Regions from separate parts of the Inediibacterium massiliense genome, predicted to be linked through region 2. Evidence: predicted binding sites of a transcription regulator. Region 2 holds the regulator's gene; the other holds the start of a gene.
What was found. The regulator LexA, encoded in region 2, represses DNA repair genes until DNA is damaged. The targets are predictions, from matches to a motif close to AGAACANNTGTTCT.

Region 1 (5,595 bases), 190 kb from region 2:
ATACATCTTATTATGGAATAGATTTATATAAAGAATGTAGATTGCCTCAATTATTAAAAGAATTGTGTAAAATAGAAAATTTAAAATGGGTTAGAGTACTATATTGTTATCCTGATAAAATTACAGATGAATTAATAGATGTAATTGCAAAAGAAGATAAAATATGCAAATACTTAGACATTCCTATACAACATTGTAATGATGATATTTTAAAGAAAATGAATAGAAAAACAAATAAAGAACATATTTTAAAAGTTATAAGAAATTTAAGAGAAAATATAAAAGATATCCATATACGTACTTCTTTAATTGTAGGTTTTCCAGGAGAAACAAAGGAACAATTTGAAGAATTAAAGGAATTTGTACAAAATATAGAGTTTGATAGATTAGGGGTATTTACTTATTCTCAAGAGGAGGATACATCAGCAGCAAAATTAAATGATCAAATAGATGAACGTATAAAAGAGCAAAGAAGAGATGAAATTATGAATATACAAAAAGATATTTCATTTCAGAAAAATAGTCATAAAACAGGAAATATTTATGATATACTTGTAGAAGAAAGGGTAGAAGATGAGAATGTATATATTGGAAGAACAGCATATGATGTACCAGAAGTAGATGGTGTTGTTTATTTTTCATCCAATAGAGAGTTAGAAATAGGAGATTTTGTGAAAGTAAGAATAACAGATATATTAGAATATGATTTATTAGGAGAGATCATCAATGAATCTTGCGAATAAATTAACGATTGCTAGAATTTTTCTAGTTCCTTTATTCATGCTTGTACTTTTGAATAAAATTCCTTATGGAATGTATATCGCTGCGGGGATTTTTACTATCGCTGCTCTTACAGATACATTAGATGGTTATATTGCTAGAAGCAGAAATCAAGTCACAAAGTTTGGAAAATTTATGGATCCTTTAGCAGATAAACTATTGGTTACAGCAGCCTTAGTATGTCTCGTACAAATGCATAAGTTACCTGCATGGATTGTGGTTGTGATTATTTCCAGAGAATATACTATTAGTATATTGAGAGCTGTAGCGGCATCAGAAGGAATTGTCATTGCAGCAAGCTGGTGGGGGAAAGCCAAGACTCTTACTCAAATTATTGCAATTGTTGCTATATTATTAAACAATTATCCTTTTAGCCTGATTCATTTTCCGTTTAGTACCATTATGCTATGGGTTGCAGTGATTCTTACTATTGTATCAGGAATAGACTATTTATATCTTAATAGACATGTATTAAAACAATAAAAGCAGCATAGCTGCTTTTATTGTTTATTTAAGAAGGGGGAGATTATATGAGAGCATCTATTATTAGTGTAGGGACAGAAATTTTATTTGGACAAATATTAAATACCAACACACAATATTTAACAAAAAAATTAAATGGGTTGGGAATAGATGTATATTATCATTTTACGGTTGGAGATAACGAAAAAAGATTGGGGGAAATATTAAATTATGCATTAGAGAAGTCCGATCTAATTATTGCTACTGGAGGTCTTGGACCTACTCAAGATGATTTAACAAAAGAAACCATTTCAAAAGTTATGAAAACAAACCTTGTGATCCATGAACCTTCTTATGAAAGACTCATAGATTATTTTAAAAAATCTAATAGATTCATGAATGAAAATAATTTAAAACAGGTATACTTACCAAATGAAAGCATTGTTTTAGAGAATGGTTGTGGAACAGCTCCAGGATTCATTTTATCTAAAGATGAAAAGATGATCACATGTCTACCGGGACCTCCTAAGGAAATGAAGTGTATGTTTGAGAATTATGTCATTCCTTATTTGAAAGAAAGATCTTCTCAAGTGATTCATTCTAGAATATTAAGATTTTTTGGAATTGGAGAATCAGCATTAGAAACTGAATTGTTAGATTTGATATCCAATCAAACCAATCCAACCTTAGCCACTTATGCAAAATCTGGAGAAGTAAGTCTTAGAGTGACAGCAAAAGCAAAGCATATTGAAGAAGCGATTGAAAAAATCAATCCTATTATTACTATGATTCAAAATAAATTAGGAGAATATTTATATAGTTGTAATGATGAAGAATTAGTAGAGGTAGTTGCAAAAAAATTGATGAAAGAAAATCTAACTATTTCTTTTGCGGAATCTTGTACAGGAGGTTTACTTGCAGCTAAACTTACAGATATTCCAGGAATTTCAAGTTCCCTAGAAAGAAGTGTAGTTACTTATAGCAATCAAGCAAAGATAGATGAGTTAGGAGTAAAAAAGGAAACACTAGAAAAATATGGAGCAGTTAGTGAACAGACAGCAAAAGAAATGGCCATAGGATTAAAACAAAGAACGGGTAGTGATTTATGCTTATCTGTAACAGGAATTGCAGGACCTAGTGGAGGAAGTGAAGACAAACCTGTAGGACTTGTATATATTGGACTTTGTTATAAAGATTTAGTTCTTTGTGAAAAACATAATATTTCTGGAGATAGAAATAGAGTAAGAAATTATACAAGTATGCTTGCTTTTAATAAAATTAGAAAAACTATTTCTTAAAAATATACTATTGACCATACAAGAATCATCGTATATAATGAACACAGAACATAAGTTCGACAAAGCGGAAAGGTAGGTGAAACCAGATTTTAAAATCTGGATATATATGGATGAGAAGAAAAAAGCATTAGAGATTGCTATGGGACAAATAGAAAAACAATTTGGTAAAGGATCTATCATGAAGCTAGGGGAAGATACAACTCATTTAAATATAGAATCTATTTCTACTGGATCACTAGATTTAGATATTGCAATAGGAATAGGAGGGATTCCTAGAGGTAGAATTATAGAAATATATGGACCGGAATCTTCAGGAAAAACTACTGTGGCCCTTCATATTATTGCAGAAGCTCAAAAAGCTGGAGGAGTGGCTGCTTTTATAGATGCAGAGCATGCTCTTGATCCTGTTTATGCAAAAAATTTAGGAGTGAATATAGATGAACTTGTTGTGTCTCAGCCAGATACAGGAGAACAAGCATTAGAAATTTGTGAGGCTTTAGTAAGAAGTGGTGCCATTGATGTTATTGTAGTAGATTCTGTTGCTGCATTAGTTCCTAAAGCTGAGATCCAAGGAGAAATGGGGGATTCTCATGTAGGGCTTCAGGCAAGACTTATGTCTCAAGCTTTAAGAAAATTAGCAGGAGTTATTAATAAATCTAATACTTCAGCTATATTTATCAATCAATTGAGAGAAAAAGTAGGAGTGATGTTTGGAAATCCAGAAACTACAACAGGAGGAAGAGCACTTAAGTTTTATGCATCTGTAAGATTAGATGTAAGAAGAATTGAAACCTTAAAACAAGGGGATGAAATGATTGGAAATAGAACAAGAGTAAAAGTGGTAAAAAATAAAGTAGCTCCTCCATTTAAAGTAGCAGAATTTGATATTATGTATGGAACAGGAATATCAAGAGAAGGTAGTGTGCTCGATTGTGCTGTAAAAATAGATATTGTTAAAAAGGCAGGTTCTTGGTATAGCTATGAAGAACACCGCCTCGGACAAGGAAGAGAAAATGCAAAGCAATTTTTGATAGATAACAAAGACATCTGTTTAGAAATTGAAAATCAAATTAGAGAAGCTAATAATTTACCCATTATAAAAAGTAAAGAAGTAGCAGTAGAAAGTGAAGAATAAAACTCCTCTTTGAGGAGTTTTATTCTTTTGTATAATTAGGTAAACTTGGTATGAACATGAAGTTAATTACAACATCAAGGACAAGAATCAGCTTGACAGTGCTTAAAAAAAGATATACAATTATAACAGATATTGGTGTATCTGTACATGAATAAAAAAGAGGCCTAACTAGTATTTTAAATTTTTTGCCCTATAATCACATAGTGGAAGATTTAAAAGCCGAGGTTTCTCGGTTTTGTTATTTGTTTATGTTTAAGCAGGGGAGGTGTTTCAATATTAATCCAATATATACGTTTATTTTTATTGTAGTAGCTTTAGCGGCAGGGATAGGAGCAGGATATTTCGTTCGTAAAAATATTGCAGAAGGTAAATTAAATAATGCAGAAGAAAAAGCAAAAGAAATTGTTGTAGAAGCAGAAAAACAAGCTGAAACTTCTAAAAAAGAGATTTTACTAGAAGCAAAAGAAGAAGTTCATAGATTAAGAAATGAGCTTGAAAGGGAAAGTAGAGAAAGAAGAAATGAAATTCAAAGGCTTGAAAGAAGATTATTGCAAAAAGAAGAAACATTAGATAGAAAATCTGATAATTTAGAGAAAAAAGATGAGACATTAAATAAAAAAATAAGAGAAGCAGCAGAAAAACAAGAGCAAATAGAACAAACCTATCAAAAGCAGCTTGAAGAATTAGAAAGAATCTCAGGGCTTACAAGAGAACAAGCTAGAGAATTGCTTTTAAGTGATACTCAAAAAGAAGTAAAGCATGAAGCTGCTATGATGATTAAAGATATTGAACAAAGAGCAAAAGAAGATGGAGAAAAGAAAGCAAAAGAAATTATAGCATATGCAATACAAAAATGTGCAGCAGACCATGTAGCAGAGACTACTGTTTCTGTAGTAAGTCTTCCAAACGATGAGATGAAAGGAAGAATTATTGGTCGAGAAGGAAGAAATATAAGAACTTTAGAGACACTAACAGGAATTGATCTTATCATTGATGATACACCAGAAGCAGTTATTTTATCAGGATTTGATCCTATTAGAAGAGAAGTAGCTAGAATTGCACTAGAAAAATTAATTGTAGATGGAAGAATCCATCCTGCTAGAATTGAAGAGATGGTTGAAAAAGCTAAAAAAGAAGTGAATAATATTATAAAAGAAGAGGGCGAACAAGCTACTTTTGAAACTGGTGTCCATAGCCTTCATCCAGAATTGGTTAAATTACTAGGCAGATTAAAATATAGGACTAGTTATGGCCAAAATGTATTAAAACATTCTATAGAGGTAGCTCATTTAGCAGGAGTAATGGCTTCTGAGCTAGGAGTAGATGTGAAATTAGCGAAAAGAGCAGGACTTCTTCATGATATTGGAAAGGCAGTAGATCATGAAATAGAAGGAACTCATGTAGATATAGGAATGGAATTACTTAAAAAATATAAAGAGTCTAATGAAGTGATTCATGCCATGTCTACTCATCATGGCGATTATGAACCAGAAACTATTGAAGCTGTTTTAGTAACAGCAGCAGATGCTGTTTCAGCAGCAAGACCAGGAGCAAGAAGAGAGACATTAGAGACATATATTAAACGTCTACAAAAACTTGAAGAAATTGCGAATAATTATGATGGAGTAGAAAAATCCTTTGCAATTCAAGCAGGTAGAGAAATTCGAATTATGGTAAAACCAGAAGAAATGATAGATGAGGATATTATTTATCTTGCAAGAGATATTACTAAAAAAATAGAAGATGAATTAGAGTATCCTGGTCAAATTAAAGTAAATGTAATTAGAGAAACAAGAGCTATTGAATATGCAAAATAAAAGAAGCGAAAGCTTCTTTTTATTTTGTATAAAATTTTTGAAAAAATTTAAAATTTATTGAATAAAAAAAAGGGTTTCATTAACAAATGTAGAATATATTAAG
Region 2 (5,595 bases):
ACATATTTATATAATAGCTTTAGTAAAGTATGTGAAATCAAAGATCACGAAGGACATAGAGAATATTTCTATTATGATACACAAGGAAATCAAGTAGAACATATAGATAGAAATGAAAACAAAGTTTTCTATGGTTACAATATAGATAACAATCTAACCTTTAAAGTTTCTGGATTACTCAAGAGCTTTACTTTGCAAAAAGTAAATGGTAAAATTATACATATTGTTTTGTTACAAAAAACGACCTCTCAATGCCAGGTTGCTGTATAATTCTTTTATAAAAGAGAGGTGATTCATTTTGAAAAGAATATTTATATTTGCAGCTGTTGTGATATGTTTATTGCTTTTATATCCAAAATTGTCTCAATCGAATCAAATGGACAAACCATCTCCAATGCCTCAAATTCACAATAAAAATTTTGAAGGATATATCCTAAGTACATCTCCTAGTGGCTACAATAAAATAATTTGTACTTCTAACAATCAATTATTACTAATGGCAAGGAACAATAGTGACGTAGCCTTAAAAGAGATCTACGAAAACTATTCAGAGCTATCAACTGATCCATATTCAGTATATAATTTTGAAGACTATTTGATTCAATGGTCGGAAAATGAAAAGTATATTTTTATAAAAGATAGTATTTATGATGTAGATAATGATAAGTTAATACCTATAAAAGATAATATTATTTTTTCTTGGATAGGGAATAAAGGTATGTATATAGCTGATGGTTATTATTACACAATGGGATATGGTGAAAGTGACTTCAACTATATGGCTATAGGGAAACAAATTAAAGTTTTTGATAAAGGAAATATAACAACGTTATGTCAATTAAAAGATGATAGATATTTTATGCTAGATAATGTATATATGGGAAATATGTTTAAAATTACAGATCATTATTTAATTATAGATACAGTATCTTTAAAACATGATGCAAAAGAACTCCAAGAAATAATCTATAACAATTATTCAAAAATGTTAAATTCAATATATAAAAGAAAAAATATAAAACCATATGATGATCCAGAATATGCACAGTATATACATGGCAAATATTACTTGAAAAATATTCAATCTAACAAATTTGCAATCAACTTTTATACAGTAGATAATCAAGAAAAATCTTCTATATTTGAAAACAAAGAAGGAAAATACAAAGGAACAGTAAGTGGAATATTATTTCTACAAAGAGGGGAAATGAACACCAAAGAAAAAGTATTTATAATTCTTGATTTTCAAGGGGGCAATGCAGTTTTGAATGTTGAAAAAGACCTAGATGAAATATATGATTTATGTTCTGAAAATTATATAGGATTCACAACTTCTGGAAAATCAGTTGTTAGATACTCGACTTATGCCACTGCTAATGGATTGACTATAGAAGTTGGAAAAGATAAATATAGAATTACTACAATAGATGGTGCTTGTGAGGAGAAAATTGAAGGAGTTGAGTCTAAGTATTGGACAGAGAATAATGTAGAATACCTTACTTTAAAATTTCCAAAAGAAGTAAGAATGTATGGTTTAGATAATAATTTAATAACATATAAAAGGTATGCAAAAATATTACCAGACTCATTTTTAGTTTTTTGTATAAAAAATAGTACAAAATAGATGATTAGATCAAGGGAGAAAATTCCCTTGATTCTTTTATTATGAAAATTAGGCACCTTTAAAAAATTTATATTTAGAAAGATGGCTATTATAGTAGTAACATACTCAATTGTTTTTTAAAATACAAATGGATTTTTAGGGCAATAAGCTTGGATGAAATAAAAGAAAATAATAGAAATTATACATTTTATATATAGTATTGCTTTGAAAACGAGTTGTAAAACATTGTAGAAAATTGTATAATTTAACTATATGTAATAATTTTAATATAGCTGGTTGAATAATTAGTTTAGAGTTTTTTAGAAATATCTATTTTCTAGAATTGCTATTTATTCCAATGAAACTTGTAGGGTTATCAAGTATCTTGTGAATTGTTACTATCATTATAGTCGTTCTTTCTAGTGATTGTTTTGTGTGGTTTGTAACATGATGCTAGACATTGGGCGACTTTTTTACTGGTCATTTTAGTTATTCAACAACCTGCTAATATATTAAAATCTAATATTTATAAGAGTTGCAATATTTTCTAATTATATATTGAAAGGAGGGATTGCTTGTTTAAGAACTATGTGACTCTTAACATATGAAATTTTTAATTACAAAAGTAGTATTGTATTTGATACTACCTTATAAACAATGGAGGTATATTATGAAATCTTTAAAAACTAGGTTAATTGCTATTTTTACTTGTGTCATATTTATTTTAAGTATAGGACTATCCTTTGTATGTATGAATATCTTTAGTAAAGAGTTAGTAAAAGATGCTCATGAAAATTTAAAGAAGATAGCACAAGCTAATGCAAAATATATAGAAACAGAAATTGAAGTAGACCTAAGATATGTAGATTCTTTAGCTCAAAATCCAATTATACAAGATAAAAATATTCCTTTAGAACAAAAGATAGCTTTTTGTACAGAAGAAGCGAAAAGAACAGGGTATCTTCGGTTTGGTTTGGCGGATGAAAATGGATCTAGTACGCTTTTAGAAGATATACCAACTATAGTAGATATAAGTAGTAGAGAATATTTTCAAAAAGCTTTAAAAGGAGAGCTGAATGCATCAGATTTGATTATTAGTAAAAAAATAAATAAGCCTGTGATGACTTATACAGCTCCTATTATTTTAAGTGATAATACCAAAGGAGTATTTTATGGAGTGAAAGAAGCCAATACATTAAGTAAAATAGCAAGCAAAATAACTTATGGAAAAACTGGCTATACAAGTATTATCAATAATGAAGGAATTGTTGTAGGAAATCAAAATATAGAATTAGTTATGAAACAAGATAATATTGTAGAAAATGCTAAAGAAAATCCAAAGCTTCATCAATTTAGTGAACTGATGAAAAATAAAATATTAAAAAGAGAAGCTGGTAGTGGAGATTATTTTTATGACGGAGCAGATAGAATTGTAGGATTTTCTCCAATAGAAGGAACTCCTTGGATTATTATAGTAAGCGTAGATGCTAAAGAAGTTCTAAAAGAAGTAAATCATCTTCAAAATATTTTAATGATATTAACAGCAATTGCAATTCTTATAGGAGCAGTAATTACTTATTTTGTAAGTGGAACGATTTCAAAACCAATTGTAGATATTACAAAAGTCATTAATAAGCAAGCTGATTTAGATTTTCAAACGGATGAAAGTTTTAAAAAATTTAATTATGAAAATAGAAAAGATGAAATAGGTAGTATGGTTCATTCACTAAAAAGAATGGAGGATGCTGTTAAAGATTTTATTGTAAAAACTACGGAATCTTCTAAGTATATAGCGTCCTCATCGGAAGAATTGACAGCGACTACAGAGCAATCAGCCATAGCCTCAGAGGAAGTGGCAAAGACGATAGAAGAAATCGCAAAAGGGGCTAGTGATCAGGCAAGGGATACAGAAATTTCTGCTCATCATGTAGATCAAATGAATGATTTAATTGAACAAGACATGAAGTGTTTAAAAGAATTGAATCAAGCAACTCAAGTGATTGAAAAAGAAAAAGAAGAAGGATTTTCAATATTAAGCATTCTTGTAGATCATACAGATCAAAATAATCAAGCAGCACAAAATATATATGATATTATTTTAAGAAATAATGAAAATGCTGAAAAAATTGAAACAGCTAGTGAAATGATTCAAAGTATAGCAGATCAAACCAATTTATTAGCTTTAAATGCAGCTATTGAAGCTGCTCGTGCTGGAGAAGCAGGAAGAGGCTTTGCAGTAGTAGCAGATGAAATCAGAAAACTAGCTGAAGATTCTAATCGTTTTACAGAAGAAATTAAATCTGTAATCGATGAGTTAAAGGAACAATCAAAAAATGCAGTAGAAGGAATGAATCAAGTAAAAAAAATTGCAGATCAACAAAAGCAAAGTGTAGGAGAAACGCAAGTGAAATTTGATTCCATTGCACAGGCTATTGAATCTGTTAAAGATGTAATTATTAAATTGAATACCTCAGCAGGGCACATGACAGAGAATAAAAATAAATTAGTTGATCTTATGCAAAATTTATCTGCTATAGCAGAGGAGAATGCAGCAGGAACACAAGAAGCCTCAGCTTCTATAGAGGAACAGTCTGCATCTATTGAAGAAATTGCAAATTCTAGTGAAGGGTTAGCAAAAATTGCAGAAGAACTAGAAGTGCTGATCAAACAGTTTAGAATTTAAATATTGAACTTATTTATAAATGATTTTAGATTTATAAAATATTAAAAAAAGAGAATAGGATGAAAAGTCAAATATTAAAGGGGGACTAAAATATTTGTTCATCTTATTCTCATATTCAAAGTATGTCCACATTATTTTTTTCTATACTATAATTTTCTAAATACTCCTTTTACGATTCCTAATATAGTTACATCTTTAGTAAGAATAGGAGACATAGAAGGATTTTCAGGCTGCAGTCTTATGCAGTCTTTTTCTTTAAAAAATCTTTTTACAGTGGCTTCGTCTTCTAAGAGTGCTACTACAATTTCTCCATTTTCAGCTGTACTTTTTTGTTTGACTAAGACATAATCTCCATCTAATATTCCTGCATTAATCATACTTGTTCCCCTTACGGTTAACATAAAATAATTATGGTGATCTAAAAATTCTGCAGGAACAGGGAATGCATCTTCAATATTTTGTACAGCTAAGATGGGCTCTCCAGCAGTAACTTTTCCAACGATAGGAATATCTACAGTTTCTTTTCTATGGATTCCATCTTCTTCTAATATTTCAATGGTTCTAGGTTTTGTAGGATCTCTTCTAATATATCCGTTTTTTTCAAGATTAGATAAATGACTATGGACAGTAGAAGTAGATTTTAAACCTACAGCTGCACAAATTTCTCTTACTGAAGGGGGATATCCTTTTGTACTTACAATAGTTTTTATATAATTCAATATTTTTTCTTGTTGTTTTGTTAAATTTTGCGCCATAAAAAGCACCTCACAATGTTTTTTTTTATTATAACATACAACACTATGAATATCAAACGTCTGTTCGGAAATTTTGTAAATAGTATTTACAAAGAACATTTGTTCTGTTACAATGATAAAAAAGAACTAGTGTTCGAGGTGATAGATATGAGAACAAAAAATTTTTATGTGCAAAATCCATTACATAGTATGATGATTATTATCATAGTGATTTTTCTAGTGTCTTTAGTTTTTATGATCACAGTAAAAGCAAATATAGAAAAGGAGGAAGACATAAGGTATGTAGAGGTTCATATAAAATATGGAGATACTTTATGGAATTTGGCAAAACAATTTACTCCTAAGAATAAAGATGTTCGAAAAACTCTTCATGAAATTAGTATTATAAATGAAATGAATTCTTTAGAAATTTATCCTGGCCAAATTATAAAAATACCAATAGAGTAGAATAAATTCCGAGTAGTATATCAATATAGAATAAATTTAAATATTTTTAATCATATAAAACACATAATTACATACTATATCATAAAAAATAGTCCTATTTAAAAGGA

Region 1: the regulator LexA is predicted to act here: its motif matches at 2,586-2,599, upstream of recA (recombinase RecA).

What each region holds. Positions count from the first base shown of each region.
Region 1 is NZ_LN876587.1:1,290,943-1,296,537, reverse strand. It holds gene rimO (30S ribosomal protein S12 methylthiotransferase RimO) at 1-743, shown strand, start outside; gene pgsA (CDP-diacylglycerol--glycerol-3-phosphate 3-phosphatidyltransferase) at 727-1,263, shown strand; gene BN2409_RS14805 (competence/damage-inducible protein A) at 1,311-2,540, shown strand; gene recA (recombinase RecA) at 2,647-3,675, shown strand; gene rny (ribonuclease Y) at 3,924-5,492, shown strand.
Region 2 is NZ_LN876587.1:1,096,404-1,101,998, reverse strand. It holds gene BN2409_RS13885 (hypothetical protein) at 299-1,624, shown strand; gene BN2409_RS13880 (methyl-accepting chemotaxis protein) at 2,274-4,286, shown strand; gene lexA (transcriptional repressor LexA) at 4,433-5,041, opposite strand; gene yneA (cell division suppressor protein YneA) at 5,189-5,488, shown strand.